2 linked regions of the Saccharibacillus brassicae genome follow. The protein of the gene in region 1 binds, or shares a complex with, the protein of each later gene. Links are inferred from orthologs where the notes say so. Each region holds a gene or a part of one and is shown in the gene's direction. Other genes may lie near its edges.

What was found.
Region 2: the proteins of dnaB (region 1) and dnaG are in contact, whole or in part, in a crystal structure (PDB 2R6A), measured with the Geobacillus stearothermophilus proteins. The link is inferred for Saccharibacillus brassicae from one-to-one orthologs. Residues at the interface, in WP_033016901.1 of Geobacillus stearothermophilus: Ser13, Glu15, Ala16, Gln18, Glu91, Leu92, Asp94, Ala95, Val96, Pro97, Thr98, Ala99, Ala100, Asn101, Tyr104, Tyr105, Ile108; in WP_049624496.1 of Geobacillus stearothermophilus: Lys456, Leu457, Leu458, Pro459, Ala460, Asn463, Ala464, Leu467, Leu535, Leu536, Ile537, Ala538, Gln544, Glu545, Asp548, Tyr549, His552.

What each region holds. Positions count from the first base shown.
Region 1 is NZ_CP041217.1:2,512,754-2,520,725, reverse strand. The notes cover bases 4,117-7,010. They hold dnaB (replicative DNA helicase), read left to right. Parts: upstream 4,117-4,826; coding sequence 4,827-6,194; downstream 6,195-7,010. Other genes in these bases: FFV09_RS10475 (DUF2512 family protein), read right to left, coding at 6,297-6,674; rplI (50S ribosomal protein L9), read left to right, coding at 4,382-4,825; FFV09_RS10490 (DHH family phosphoesterase), read left to right, coding at 4,117-4,385. Also shown: FFV09_RS10505 (D-alanyl-D-alanine carboxypeptidase family protein), read left to right, coding at 1-658; FFV09_RS10500 (CBS domain-containing protein), read left to right, coding at 887-1,318; FFV09_RS10495 (DUF2232 domain-containing protein), read left to right, coding at 1,455-2,381; more of FFV09_RS10490, read left to right, coding at 2,394-4,116; FFV09_RS10470 (SDR family oxidoreductase), read left to right, coding at 7,300-7,972. UniProt on the Escherichia coli protein: The main replicative DNA helicase, it participates in initiation and elongation during chromosome replication. Travels ahead of the DNA replisome, separating dsDNA into templates for DNA synthesis.
Region 2 is NZ_CP041217.1:740,153-745,570, reverse strand. What follows is about bases 2,540-5,418. They hold dnaG (DNA primase), read left to right. Parts: upstream 2,540-2,928; coding sequence 2,929-4,908; downstream 4,909-5,418. Other genes in these bases: rpoD (RNA polymerase sigma factor RpoD), read left to right, coding at 4,953-5,418; FFV09_RS02950 (YaiI/YqxD family protein), read left to right, coding at 2,540-2,891. In the rest of the region: glyQ (glycine--tRNA ligase subunit alpha), read left to right, coding at 1-151; glyS (glycine--tRNA ligase subunit beta), read left to right, coding at 151-2,235; more of FFV09_RS02950, read left to right, coding at 2,427-2,539. UniProt on the Escherichia coli protein: RNA polymerase that catalyzes the synthesis of short RNA molecules used as primers for DNA polymerase during DNA replication.

The sequences.
Region 1 (7,972 bases):
GCAGGTCTCAAGCGGCCACGGCAGCCGGTCCGATGCCGGGCTGATGCTGCGCGCCGACGACAAAATCCCGCTGAACGAACTGTTCATGGGACTCGCGGTGTCGTCTTCCGGCGAAGCCGGACAGGCTTTGGCCCGGTACACGGCCGGATCTGAAGCTTCGTTTGCCTGGATGATGAACGAGAAAGCGCACCGGATCGGCTTGTCCGCTTCGACGCTGTTCAAGCCCGACCGGGCGGGAACAGCGGACGCCGATGCGCAAGAACTTCCGGGCGGCAGCCGGATCACGGCCAAAGACGCGGCGGTGATGTGCCGGGAGTTGATTCAGTCGCATCCGGAGATGCTGCGGATGTCCTCGGTGACGCAGACGGAGATCCGCTCGCGCGGCATCTACCTGACGAACCGCAACGCGATGCTGCCGGACTTCGCCGGTCCGCATGCCTACCGCGGCATGGACGGACTCAAGGCTTACGGTTCGGACAAAGACGGTTATTCGCTGGCCGGCACGGCGCAGCGGGGCGACCAGCGGTTGATCGTGGTCATTATGGGCGCGGAGAGCCGGGAGAAAAGTTTCCAGGCCGCCGGCCGTCTGCTCGACTACGGCTATGCGCGCTCCGGATCGTTCGCGGAGCGGGCCGCTTCCTGGCTCAAACTCGTGTAATCCGCGGCCCTTTCGCGGCGAAGACCCCCAATCGCAAATCGAAATTCCTGCATCAGCGGCCGCTTCCGGAACCGCTGATTTTTACTTTCTGCACCCACTTTACGCTATAATAGAAAGGCGGACCGGCAAACCGGAATCCGGCGCGATTAAGGCTGCCGTTTTCGGGGTGATGAACAGGAGAATATTCATTTGCCGCCGAGTTCAACAATAGAGAAGGAGAAATCCGTTATGAATATTGCTTTTTTCCTGCTGCCGAAGCATGAGGTTGCGTTCGTCACGATCGATGCGACGCTTCGTCAGGTTATTGAACGCATGGAACATCACCGCTACACCGCCATTCCGATTATCGACAAGGAAGGCGAATACGCCGGTACCGTGACCGAAGGAGATATCCTCTGGCATATGAAGCATTCCGAGGGCCGCATCACTTTTGAGAACGCTTCACGTTTTACGTTGAAGGAAGTGCCGCTGCGCATGAACAATAAGCCCGTCTCGATCGAATCGGACATGGCCGATCTGATCAATTTGTCCAAAACGCAGAACTTCGTGCCGGTCGTCGACGACCGCGGCCGCTTTATCGGCATCGTCCGCCGCAGCCAGATCATCGAATACTGCGCAAGCTTCGTCGCCAAGCATAACGGTGCCGCGCAGAACCGCTGACGCCGCGTCCCGGGAGCCCGGTATCGGCGCGCGCCGCGAATATGCTATAATGAATGTCAAACTTTCGATCATAAGGAATTTCGCATGCCGCCCGTTCGGGAAACGGTATTCGTATCCGCACAAGAGGTGAATCTACTTGAAATTGCGTTTATCTTCGGCGATGTGGGCGATCCTGTACCTGCTTGTCCTGCTGTCGCTGTTAACGCCGCTGTCCGCGATCACGCTGCTGGTGATGGTCGTTCCGGTGGCTGTGCTCTACGCCTCTTTGCGTGTCAACGTATTTTGGCTGCATGTCGCGCCCGTGTTGGCAATTTTGGGCGTTATCTCGGGTTCGCTCGCTCCCTACACGCTGATTCTGGCCGCGTATTTCCTCGTGCCCGGCATCGTGATGGGACATCAGTACAAGAAGCGCGCGCCCGCGCTGCAGACGATCATCTACGGAATGGGCTCGCTGCTCGGCATGCTGCTGATTCTGCTGGCCGGCGCCAAGCTCGTACTCGGCTTCAACCTGTCGGATTACGTGAGCGACTTCGTGCATCAGACGTTCGATCCGCTGTTGGCCGTAGCCGAGATGAATCCGGTATTGAGCGGCCAATGGGACCCGGACTTCATCTTCGCGCTGGCCGACCAGACCGTCATGATGATTCCGCTCGGCATGACGGTCAGTTCGTTCGTGCTGGCGGTCGTCACCCATTCGATCGTGCGCCCGACGCTTGCTGCGATGGGCGCGGCTGTGCCGAAACTTCGGCCCGCGCACGAATGGAAACTTCCGCGCGCGCTCATCTTTTACTATTTTATCGTCCTGATCGTGGATCTGATTACGTACAACCAGGGAGACGGTTTCTGGAGAACCGCCGCCGTCAACCTGCTTCCGCTGCTCCAGTTCTGCTTCATCGTGCAGGCAATCGGCTTCTGGTTCTTCCTCGGACACGTCAAGAAGTGGCATCGGGTAATTTCCATTCTGTTAGCAATCGTTACGGTCGTTTTCCCTCCGATGCGCATCATCGGAATCATCGACTTGGCGTTCCCGCTGCGCGAGTTCATTACGAGACCTAGACGATAGGGTGAGGAAACGATGCCAAACTTTTTGCTGAAACGCTGGTACGGTTATCGGACCGTCTGGGCGCTTCTCCTGCTGCTTGCGCTGACGATCTTCGTCACGGTCTACAACTGGCCGCTCGGCCTGCTGTCGCTGTGCCTCGTGTTCGTCGTCGTGTTCGTCATGCTGCGGGCCGAGCTGAAATTCAGGCAAGAACTTGCCGAATACACGTCCGCGCTCTCTTACCGCGTGAACAGCATCGAGGGCGAGATTACGCACCGTCTGCCGTTCGGCCTGCTGCTGTACGATACCGATCGGGCCGTGGAATGGCATAACCGCCAGTTCTCGCAGCTGTTCAATCTGGAGACCGCCGTCGGCCTTCCGCTGTCGGAACTGCTGCCGGGGCTGCCCGCGTTGACCCGCGACCGAAAAGACGGTTCCAAAGAGCCGCTGCAGCTGGTCCAGGCGGAGATCGAAGTCGGACCGGACACGTACGACGTGCGGGTCTATCCGGAAGAACGTCTCGTCTACCTCCAGAAAATGACCGAAATGGCCGAACTGCGGGAGCGTTACGAGAAGGAAAGTCTGGCGCTGGGCATTCTGGTGCTGGACAATCTCGAAGAAGCGTTTCAGGGCATGGACGATCAGCAGCGCACGCTGACGATCGCCCGCGCGACCAGCCTGATCAACGGCTGGGCGCGGCAGTACGAAGTGTATTTGCGCCGGTTGTCTAGCGAACGCTACATGATGCTGCTCAACCAGGCGTCGCTGGAGAAGCTGGAGCACAGCCGCTTCGTCATTCTCGACGAAGTGCGCGAAGCGACGAGCGACCTGAAAGTGCCGATGACGCTGAGCATCGGGCTTGCGTGCGGCAGCGAGAAGATCAGCGAGCTCGGCGCGCTGGCGCAGTCCAGTCTCGACATGGCGCTCGGCCGCGGCGGCGATCAGGCCGCGGTCAAAGCCGGACAGCGCCTGTCGTTCTACGGCGGCCGGTCCAACGCCGTCGAGAAACGGACCCGCGTCCGGGCGCGCGTTATCGCGCACGCGCTGCGCGACCTCATGAAGCGCAGCGACCGGGTCCTGATTATGGGTCACCAGAATCCGGACATGGACGTGATCGGCGCCGCGATCGGCATGCTCAAAGCGGCCGACCGGCTCGAAGTGGAAGCGAGCATCGTCCTGGACGGGGATAACCCGTCCATCACGAAGATGATGGAGCGTATTCGCGCCGACCTGACGCTGGCAGACCGCTTCGCCACGCCGGAGGAGGCGCTTGCGCTCATGACCGAGCGCACGCTGCTCGTCGTCGTCGACACGCACAAGCAGTCGCTGACGATCGAACCGAAGCTCGTCCAGCGGGCGAAGCAGGTCGTCGTGATCGACCATCATCGCCGCAGCGAAGAATTTATCAACGAAGCGGTGATCGTCTATCTGGAGCCGTACGCGTCTTCCGCCAGCGAGCTGGTGACCGAACTGCTGCAGTACATTCACGACAACATGACGCTGACGCCGCTCGAAGCGACTACGCTGCTGGCCGGCATCACGATGGATACCAAACATTTTACGCTGCATACCGGTTCCCGCACGTTCGAAGCCGCAGGTTTCCTGCGCCGCAGCGGAGCCGATACCATTCTCGTTCAGCGCATGCTGAAAGAGGATTTGGGCGAGTACATCTCGAAAGCTGAAATTATCAAAAACGCCCGCGTCGTCATGGGCGGCGTCGCGATTGCGGTCACGGACGAAGGCCGTCAGTTTCCGCAGCTGCTGATCGCCCAGGCGGCCGATACGCTGCTTAACATGACGGACGTGAACGCGTCGTTCGTCATCGGCAGCCGTCCCGACGGCCTGACGGCCATCAGCGCCCGATCGTTCGGCAAGATCAACGTTCAGGTCGTGATGGAACGCCTCGGCGGCGGCGGGCACTTGACCAACGCGGCGGTGCAGCTCGACATTTCCCCGCAGGAAGCGGAGAAAAAGCTGCTTGCCGTGCTTGAAGATATTGAAAAGGAAGAGGGGCTATTCGAATGAAGGTTATTTTTCTCAAAGACGTAAAAGGGCAAGGCAAAAAAGGCGACGTGAAGGAAGTATCGGAAGGTTACGCACAGAACTTCCTGTTCAAGAACGGAACGGCGAAGCCGGCTACGCAGGGCAACGTCAAGACGCTGGAGAACCAGCATGCGGCCGAAGAAAAGCGCAAGGAAGAAGAAAAGCAGGAAGCGGTCGAACTCGGCAAAAAGCTGGAAGCCGTTACTGTGCAGATCAACGCCAAATCCGGCGAAGGCGGCCGTCTGTTCGGCGCCATCACGAGCAAGCAGATCGGCGAAGCGCTGTCCAAGCAGGGCTTCAAAGTCGACAAGCGCAAGATCGAGCTCGACGAGCCGATCCGGACGCTGGGCATGATCCAGATTCCGATCAAGCTGCACAAGGACGTCAAAGCCACGCTCAAGGTTCAGGTTTCGGAGGAATAAGATGAGCGAGGATCTCTTTTTCGACCGGATTCCGCCACAAAATCTGGAAGCGGAGCAGGCCGTGCTTGGCGCGGTACTGCTCCAGGCCGAAGCACTTATTACAGTCATGGAGAAAATCACGGCCGACGATTTCTACGACAAGTCGCACCAGATGATATTCGAGGCCATGGTCCAACTCGGGGAAGAGAGTCAGCCGATCGATCTGGTGACGCTGACCTCGCTGCTCAAAGACAGGGGCCAGCTGGAAGACCTCGGCGGCGTTAGCTATTTGTCCAAGCTGGCGCACGCCGTCCCGACGGCGGCCAACGTCGAGTATTACGCGCAGATGATCGAAGAAAAAGCGATGCTGCGCAGACTGATCCGTACCGCGACGCAGATCGTCAGCGAAGGATATACCGGCGGCGAAGACGTCGGCCTGATGCTGAGCGACGCGGAACGCAAAATCCTCGAAATTTCCAACCGCCGCTCAAGCGGCGGTTTTGTCGCGATTCGCGACGTGCTGATGGAAGTGTTCGACCGCGTCGAAATGCTGCATCAGAACCAGGGCGGCGGCGGTACGACCGGCATTCCGTCGGGGTTCGTCGATCTGGACGGCATGACGGCCGGCTTCCAGCGCAACGACCTGATCATTCTCGCGGCCCGTCCTTCCGTCGGCAAAACGGCGTTCGCGCTGAACGTCGCGCAGAACGTGTCGGTGCGGGCGGGCGAGACGGTGGCTATTTTCAGTCTGGAAATGTCGGCGGCGCAGCTTGTCCAGCGGATGATTTGCGCCGAAGCGAATCTCGACGCAAGCGTCATGCGGACAGGCGATTTCAAAAGCGACGAAGATTGGACCAAGCTGACGATGGGCATCGCTTCGCTGTCCGAAGCCGAAATCTATATCGACGACACGCCGGGGATCACCGTAGCCGATATCCGTTCCAAATGCCGCCGGCTCAAAAAGGAAAAAGGCCTCGGCATGATCGTCATCGATTATTTGCAGCTGATTCAGGGCCGCGGCAAATCGGGCGAGAACCGGCAGCAGGAAGTCTCCGACATTTCCCGGACGCTGAAGCAGATCGCGCGGGAACTGGAAGTTCCGGTCATCGCGCTGTCCCAGCTCAGCCGGGGCGTCGAGCAGCGTCAGGACAAGCGCCCGATGATGTCCGACCTTCGGGAATCCGGCTCGATCGAGCAGGATGCCGATATCGTCGCGTTCTTGTACCGGGACGATTACTACAATGCCGATACGGAAAAAAAGAACATCATCGAGATCATCATCGCCAAGCAGCGGAACGGCCCCGTCGGGACTGTCGAGCTCGTGTTTCTCAAAAACTTCAATAAATTCGTGAATTACGAACGAGCCCACTCGGACTCGTTTGCGGGATAGAAAAAGGTCCGCCGGAGAATCCGGCGGACCTTTTTCTAGTCAAACTTAAGGGGACTTCGAACCCGAAAAGAAAATTTTGCTTTATCTTTTATGTGGTAAAGCTCAACGCTGAGTACGAAACCGCGTATGCTCTTCATTATTTTTGCGCCCGGGAATCCCGTCTTGCAGCAGCCAAATATGGAAAAAGAATTCGAAAATACCGACGACCAGCGCCACGACGAACATGTCGAAGTACGACAGGTTCCAGTCGAGCATGGAAGACGCGGCCCAGAGGACGACGTAGGTCAGGGCGGCATCGCCCAGCGTGGCGGCGGTATTGCCCGCGGCCGGAAGAATCAGCATATCGCCGAGGACGTAAGCGAGCGCTCCGAGAATGACGGTCACGATCAGGGCGCTGACGAAGTCCGCTTCGGAGAACCACATCGTCAATCCGATGACGACGACGGCGTTGGCGAGCATTTTGACAGCAATCTTAGTCATTTCTTCACCTTCTCTTCGTTGTTTTCTCATGCGGATGAAAGATCGGGACGACTGGGGACTGTAGGTAGGCGGCGGGGCTGTACGCAAACTTCGTCGTTGGGTCCGCCTGCCGCTTGAATAGCGGCGTGAGGACCGTTATTTCGGTCTGCCTGTCCACGCTGTGCGCAAATAGCGTCGTAGAAGCAGTTATTCCTCCTGTTTGGCACCGAAATCCTTCTTTTTTCGCAAAATAAGTGGATCTGCGTCGTTATTTACGCTTTTGACGTTTTTTTCGTGCAAATAACTGCTCTGAGGACGTTAATCCCGCTGCGCTTTGCCTTTGGTGGACCTTTGGTGGATCGGAATCCCTATCGGGCGCTTTATTTTTCCTGCAAAAAAGACTCGAAGGCTCCGGTAACGTGCATCTGCGTACAAGCCCATGCCCAACCAAGTGATTTTCGTTATTTTTATTTTAAACGGATCGCATGGATTAAAACCCTTTTCTGGAAATTGGAAGGATAAATTTAAAGGTCTATAAACTTGCTAAGACAATAATGCAAATTCAAATCATATGTGTTATAATAAAGTTAGTAAGTGCTAATAAGTGTGTTTGTTGGACCCCAACTTCTGAGAGGACGTGTTATTTATGAACAGATTCGAACATAAAGTCGTGATCATTACCGGCGCAGGCTCGGGCCTCGGCCAGTCTTCCGCGCTGCAAATCGCCAAAGAAGGCGCCAAGCTCGTGCTGGTCGACCTCAACCCGAACGGCCTGGAAGAAACGAAGCAGCAGGTTCTCGCAGCCGTGCCGCAGGCGGAACTGCTGATCGTGACGGCGAACGTCGCCAAGGAAGAAGAAGTGCGCAGCTACGTCGACCAGACGATGGAGCGGTTCGGACGGATCGACGGATTCTTCAACAACGCCGGCATCGAAGGCAAGCAGGACCTGACCGAAGATTTCGGCATCGACGAATTCCACAAAGTCGTCAGCATCAATCTGGACGGCGTCTTCTACGGCATGAAATACGTGCTGAAAATCATGAAGGAACAGGGCAGCGGTTCGATCGTCAACACGGCTTCCGTCGGCGGTATCCGCGGAGTCGGCAGCCAGTCCGGCTACGCGGCCAGCAAGCACGGCGTCGTGGGCCTGACCCGCAACTCCGGCATCGAATACGGCCAATACGGCATCAGCATCAAAGCGATCGCGCCCGGTGCGATCATGACTCCGATGGTCGAAGGCTCGCTGCGCCAAATCGGCGGCGACGACTGGGAAGCGGCCGGCGAAGAGTTCATTCAGCCGAACCCGATGAAACGTTACG
Region 2 (5,418 bases), 1.8 Mb from region 1 along the record:
CCTGCTCGACGCCCGCGGCGCGATCAGCGTGACGGAACGGACCGGCTACATTACGAGAGTGCGCAATCTGGCCCGTAAAGTGGCGGCTTCCTACGTGGAGGAGCGCGAGAAGCTCGGCTTCCCGTTGATCAAGAAAGGAGGGGAAGCGTAATGGCAAAAGATCTGCTGCTCGAAATCGGGCTTGAAGAAGTACCCGCCCGCTTCCTGCGCGCGGCGATGAACCAGCTGCGCGAGAAAACGGAAAAATGGCTGGACGCTTCGCGTCTGGGCTACGATACGGTAGAAGCGTACGCGACTCCGCGCCGCCTGGCCGTATTGGCGCGCGGCGTTGCGGAGAAGCAGGAAGACGTCAGCGAAGAAGTCAAAGGCCCTTCCCGCAAAATCGCGCAGGACGCAAACGGCGAATGGACCAAAGCCGCTCTGGGCTTTGCCCGCAGCCAGGGCGTGGAAGCGAGCGACTTCACGTTCAAGGAACTGGCCGGCGTGGAATATATCTACGCGACCAAAAGCCTGAACGGACAGGAAGCGTCCGCGCTGCTGCCGGAAGGACTCAAAAGCCTCATCTCGTCGATGAGTTTCCCGAAAAACATGCGCTGGAGCACGTACGATTTCAAATTCGTCCGTCCGATCCGCTGGATGGTCGCGCTGTTCGGCGAAGAAGTCGTGCCGTTCGACATTACCGATGTGCACACGGGCCGCGTTACGCGCGGACACCGGTTCCTCGGCGGCGAGACTTCGATCGAGCGGGCTTCGGATTACGTCGAAGCGCTGCGCGCGCAGCATGTCATCGCGAACGTGGAAGAGCGGCAGGCGCTGATTCTTAAGCAGATTCGCGACCTGGCCGAAGAACGCAACTGGAATATCGCGATCAAGGACGACCTGCTGGAAGAAGTGGTGTTCCTCGTCGAGACGCCGACCGCTTTGTTCGGTACGTTCGAGGAATCGTTCCTGAACATTCCGCAGGACGTGCTCATCACGTCGATGCGCGAACACCAGCGGTACTTCCCGGTTCTGGACGCCGAAGGCAAGCTGCTGCCGTTCTTCGTAACCGTGCGCAACGGCGATGCCAAGTCGCTCGACGTGATCGCCAAAGGCAACGAGAAAGTGCTGCGGGCCCGTCTGTCGGACGCCAAGTTCTTCTATGAAGAAGACCAGAAGCTGCCGATCGCGGACGCGCTGTCGAAGCTTGAGAACGTCGTGTTCCACGAAGAGCTCGGCAGCACCGGCGACAAAGTGCGCCGTATTCGCCAAACGGCCGACCGCATCGCGGAACTGCTCAACCTGGACAGCGAAGACAAGCAGGACGTCAGCCGCGCCGCCGACATCTGCAAGTTCGACCTCGTAACCCAGATGGTGTACGAGTTCCCCGAACTGCAGGGCGTCATGGGCGAAGACTACGCGCGCAAAGCCCGCGAGAAAGAATCCGTCGCGCGCGCCGTGTTCGAACATTACCAGCCGCGTTTCGCCGGCGAATCCGTGCCGGCTTCCATCGTCGGCTCGGCGGTCAGCCTGGCCGACAAACTGGACGCCATCGTCGGATTTTTCGGCATTGGCATCATTCCGACCGGTTCGCAGGACCCTTATGCGCTGCGCCGCCAGGCGGCGGGCATCGTGCAGATCCTGCTCGACCACAAGCTCGACCTGACGCTCGACCAGCTGTTCGACGTGTCGATCTCGGTGCATGAGCAGGCCGGCAACCTGAAGCGGACGGCGGATGAAGTGCGCAGCGACCTGCGCGACTTCTTCGAGCTTCGCGTCAAAAAACTGCTGTCGGAGACGCTGCGTTACGACGTCGTCGACGCGGTCATCGCGGCCGGCTTCGGCGACGTTCCGGCCGTCGTGGCCCGGGGCAAAGCGCTGATGAACGGTATCTCCGGCGAAGGCGATTTCAAGATCACCGTGGAGTCGTTCACGCGTACCGGCAATCTGGCATCCAAATCGGACGGCAGCAGCGTGCAGCCGGAGTTGTTCGAAGGCGAACCGGAGCAGGAATTGTTCCGCGCGTGGCAGGAGCTTCAGCAGCAGCGGGCGTCCTGGGCAAACGGCGAACGCGGCGCCGCCGAAGCGGAACTGGGCGCGCTGGCGGGGCTCAAGCAGCCGATTACAACGTTCTTCGACCGGGTAATGGTAATGGCAGAGGACGAAAAGGTACGCGCCAACCGTCTGGCCCTGCTTGCCGCGATCGATGCGGATCTCAAGCGCTTCGCCGATTTCGGCAAGTTGGTCTGGCAGTAAGACGCGCGGCCGCGCAAGCAGCTGAATAAGGAATCGATACGGAATCTTCCCCGTACAGAGAAGCAGGATCCGGCACGCCAGAGCGGCGCCGGCGCATTGTGTGCTCTGGCGGGGGAATTCCGTTTTTCGCATAGGGGCAGGCGGCGGTCTTCAAGCGGCCGCGGCGCGCCTTCGCGAAAAGGGGGAAGAAGATGGAAGCGGAAGGACTGCGGATTTTGGTCGATGCCGATGCGTGCCCGGTCAAGGAAGAGATCAAGCAGGCCGCAAGATTGACCGGCGTGCCGGTCGTCATGGTGTCCTCGTACGACCATGTGCTGCGCGAATCCGACAACGTGCGGGTCGTGCGGGTGGACCCCGGCAAGGAAAGTGCGGATCTGTATATCGTCAATCATCTGCGCGCCGGCGATCTGGTCATTACGCAGGATTACGGGCTGGCCGCGCTGGTGTTGGCCAAACGGGCTTACGCCCTGTCGGAGCGCGGCCTCGTGTACGACGCGGACAATATCGAACTTTTGCTGGATCGCCGGCATATTAGCGCCAAAGTTCGCCGCGGCGGCGGAAGAACCAAAGGTCCCAAAAAATTCACGTCGGAAGACCGAAGCGCTTTTTCGGAAAAATGTTTAAAACTTTTACATGATTTGCAGGAGAAGGCTTAATTATAGCGAATATTATTTTCATTAGAAGGTGGTTACTATGAGTACGGAATACGGAAATATTCCGGAGGAAACGATCGATGCGGTGCTCACGCAGCACGATATCGTCGAGACGGTGGGCAGACACGTTCATCTGACCAAGCAGGGCAAGTACATGAAAGGCCTGTGCCCGTTCCATTCCGAAAAGACCCCTTCTTTTACGGTGACGCCGGATCGCCAAATCTTCTATTGCTACGGCTGCGGCATGGGGGGCAACGCCATCAAGTTCAGGATGGAAATCGAAGGACTTTCTTTCCCCGAAGCCGTGAAGATTATGGCCGAAGAGTCGCATATCCCTTTCCAGAATACGAGCGGAAAGCCGGAGTCGCCTCAAGACCGAGAAACCGGACGTCTCCTTCAAGCTTACGAATGGAGCGAGAAATTTTATCATTTTCTGTTGAAAAACACGGAGCACGGGCTGCCCGCGCTGGAATATTTGCGCGGCCGCGGCATTAACGACAAGCTGATCGAACAATTCCGGATCGGATTCGCGCCGGACCGCTGGGACACGCTGGTCCAGTTTCTGGACAAACGGTCGTTCGACCTGGCGGAGATGGAAAAAGGCGGATTGATCTCGGCCCGCCAGAGCGGCGACGGTTACGTCGACCGCTTCCGCAGCCGGATCATTTTCCCTATCGCGAACCGCAGCGGCAAAACGATTGCCTTTGCCGGCCGGATTCTGGGCGAAGGTCAGCCGAAATACTTGAATTCGCCCGAAAGCCGGTTGTTCAACAAAAGCCGGGTGCTGTACAATTTCGACCAAGCGCGCAGCGCGATCCGCAAGCAGCGGCAGGCCGTCCTGTTCGAAGGCTACGGCGACGTCATCGCGGCGTGGGAAGCCGGCGTCCAGAACGGCGTCGCCACGATGGGCACGTCGCTTACCGAACAGCACGCCGCCATGATCAAGACGACGGCGGACGAAGTGCTCGTCTGTTACGACGGCGACAATGCCGGCCAGAACGCCGCGCTCAAAAGCATTCCAATTCTGGAGCAGGCCGGCTTGCAGGTCAAGGTGGCGATGCTGCCGCCCGGCCTCGACCCGGACGATTATATCCGGTCGAACGGCGGCGAACGCTTCGTACGCCAGATCGTGGAAGACGCGGCGTCGACAACGAAGTTCCGGTTGTCCAATCTGAAGCGGGGCTACAAGCTCGCCGAAGAAAGCGGCCGGCTCGACTATGCCAAAGCGGCACTGCCGATCATCGCGGCGCTGCATTCCCCGACCGAACGCGAAGTGTATCTGCGCGACCTGTCTTCGGAAGTCGACATCTCGTTCGACAGCCTGAAGCAGGATTCGAACCTGATCCGCCAGGAACAGAGCCGGCCGGCGCCGGGTCAGGAAGATCCGGGACCGGCCTACTCCGGGCCCCAGCAGGGCGGCCGGGGCGGCGGGCAGGGTCAGTACGGCGGCCAAGGACGCAAGCGGAGCGATTACAACAACAAAAGCGATTACGGCAACAAGGGAGGCTACGGCAAAAAAAGCGGCTTCGGCGGCGGCAATTACGCCAATGCCGAAGAAGACTTTTTCCCGCAGCAGCGCAGGTCGCGTCCCGACCGCAATCTGCTGCCGGGCCATCAGGCGGCCGAACGCCGTCTCCTGTTCCTCATGCTGCAGGACCGCCAGGCGGCCGATTACGTCGCGGCCCGCCTCGGCGAAGAGTTCAACACACCCGAATATGCGGCAATCGCCGCCTATCTGTATGCTTTTTACGCGCAGGACCGCGAGCCCGACAGCAGCCGCTTTATCTCGTCGCTGCAGGACGAGAAGCTGGAGAAAGCCGTCAGCTCGATCGTCATGATCGAAGGGCCGCGGGAGTGGAACGAGCAGGTACTCGACGACTGCATCCGGGAAGTGCGCAAGTTCCCCCGGCTGCGCGGCATCGAAAGCAAGCGCGAAGAGATGATCCGTGCCGAAAAAGACGGGGATTTCCTGCTCGCCGCTCAAATCGCAAGTGAAATCATAGCCCTGGAGCGTCAGTAACGAACGAGTTTCCGGTTCGAAGTCCGGGGAGGAGGGAGTCTAGAATGGCGAACGAGCAACATACGGAATTGGAAGGCGAACAGACCCTTGAACAGGTGAAAGAACAATTGATCGAACTCGGCAAAAAAAGATCCCATCTCAGTTACAAGGAGATTGCGGAGAAACTGTCGCCGTTCGATCAGGACCCCGAGCAGATCGAAGAGTTTTACGAGCAGCTCGGCGACCAGGGTATCGAAGTGAGCGACGAAACGGACGAGGAAGAAGAACAGGCACGGCCGCGCGAACGGGAGGGCAGCGAGGAATTCGAATTCAACGATGACCTGGCGCTGCCTCCGGGTATCAAGATCAACGATCCGGTGCGCATGTACCTCAAAGAAATCGGCCGCGTTCCGCTGCTGTCCGCCGACGACGAAGTCCAGTTGGCGAAGCGGATCATGGAAGGCGACGACGAAGCCAAGCGCCGACTGGCGGAAGCTAATCTTCGGCTTGTCGTCAGCATCGCCAAACGCT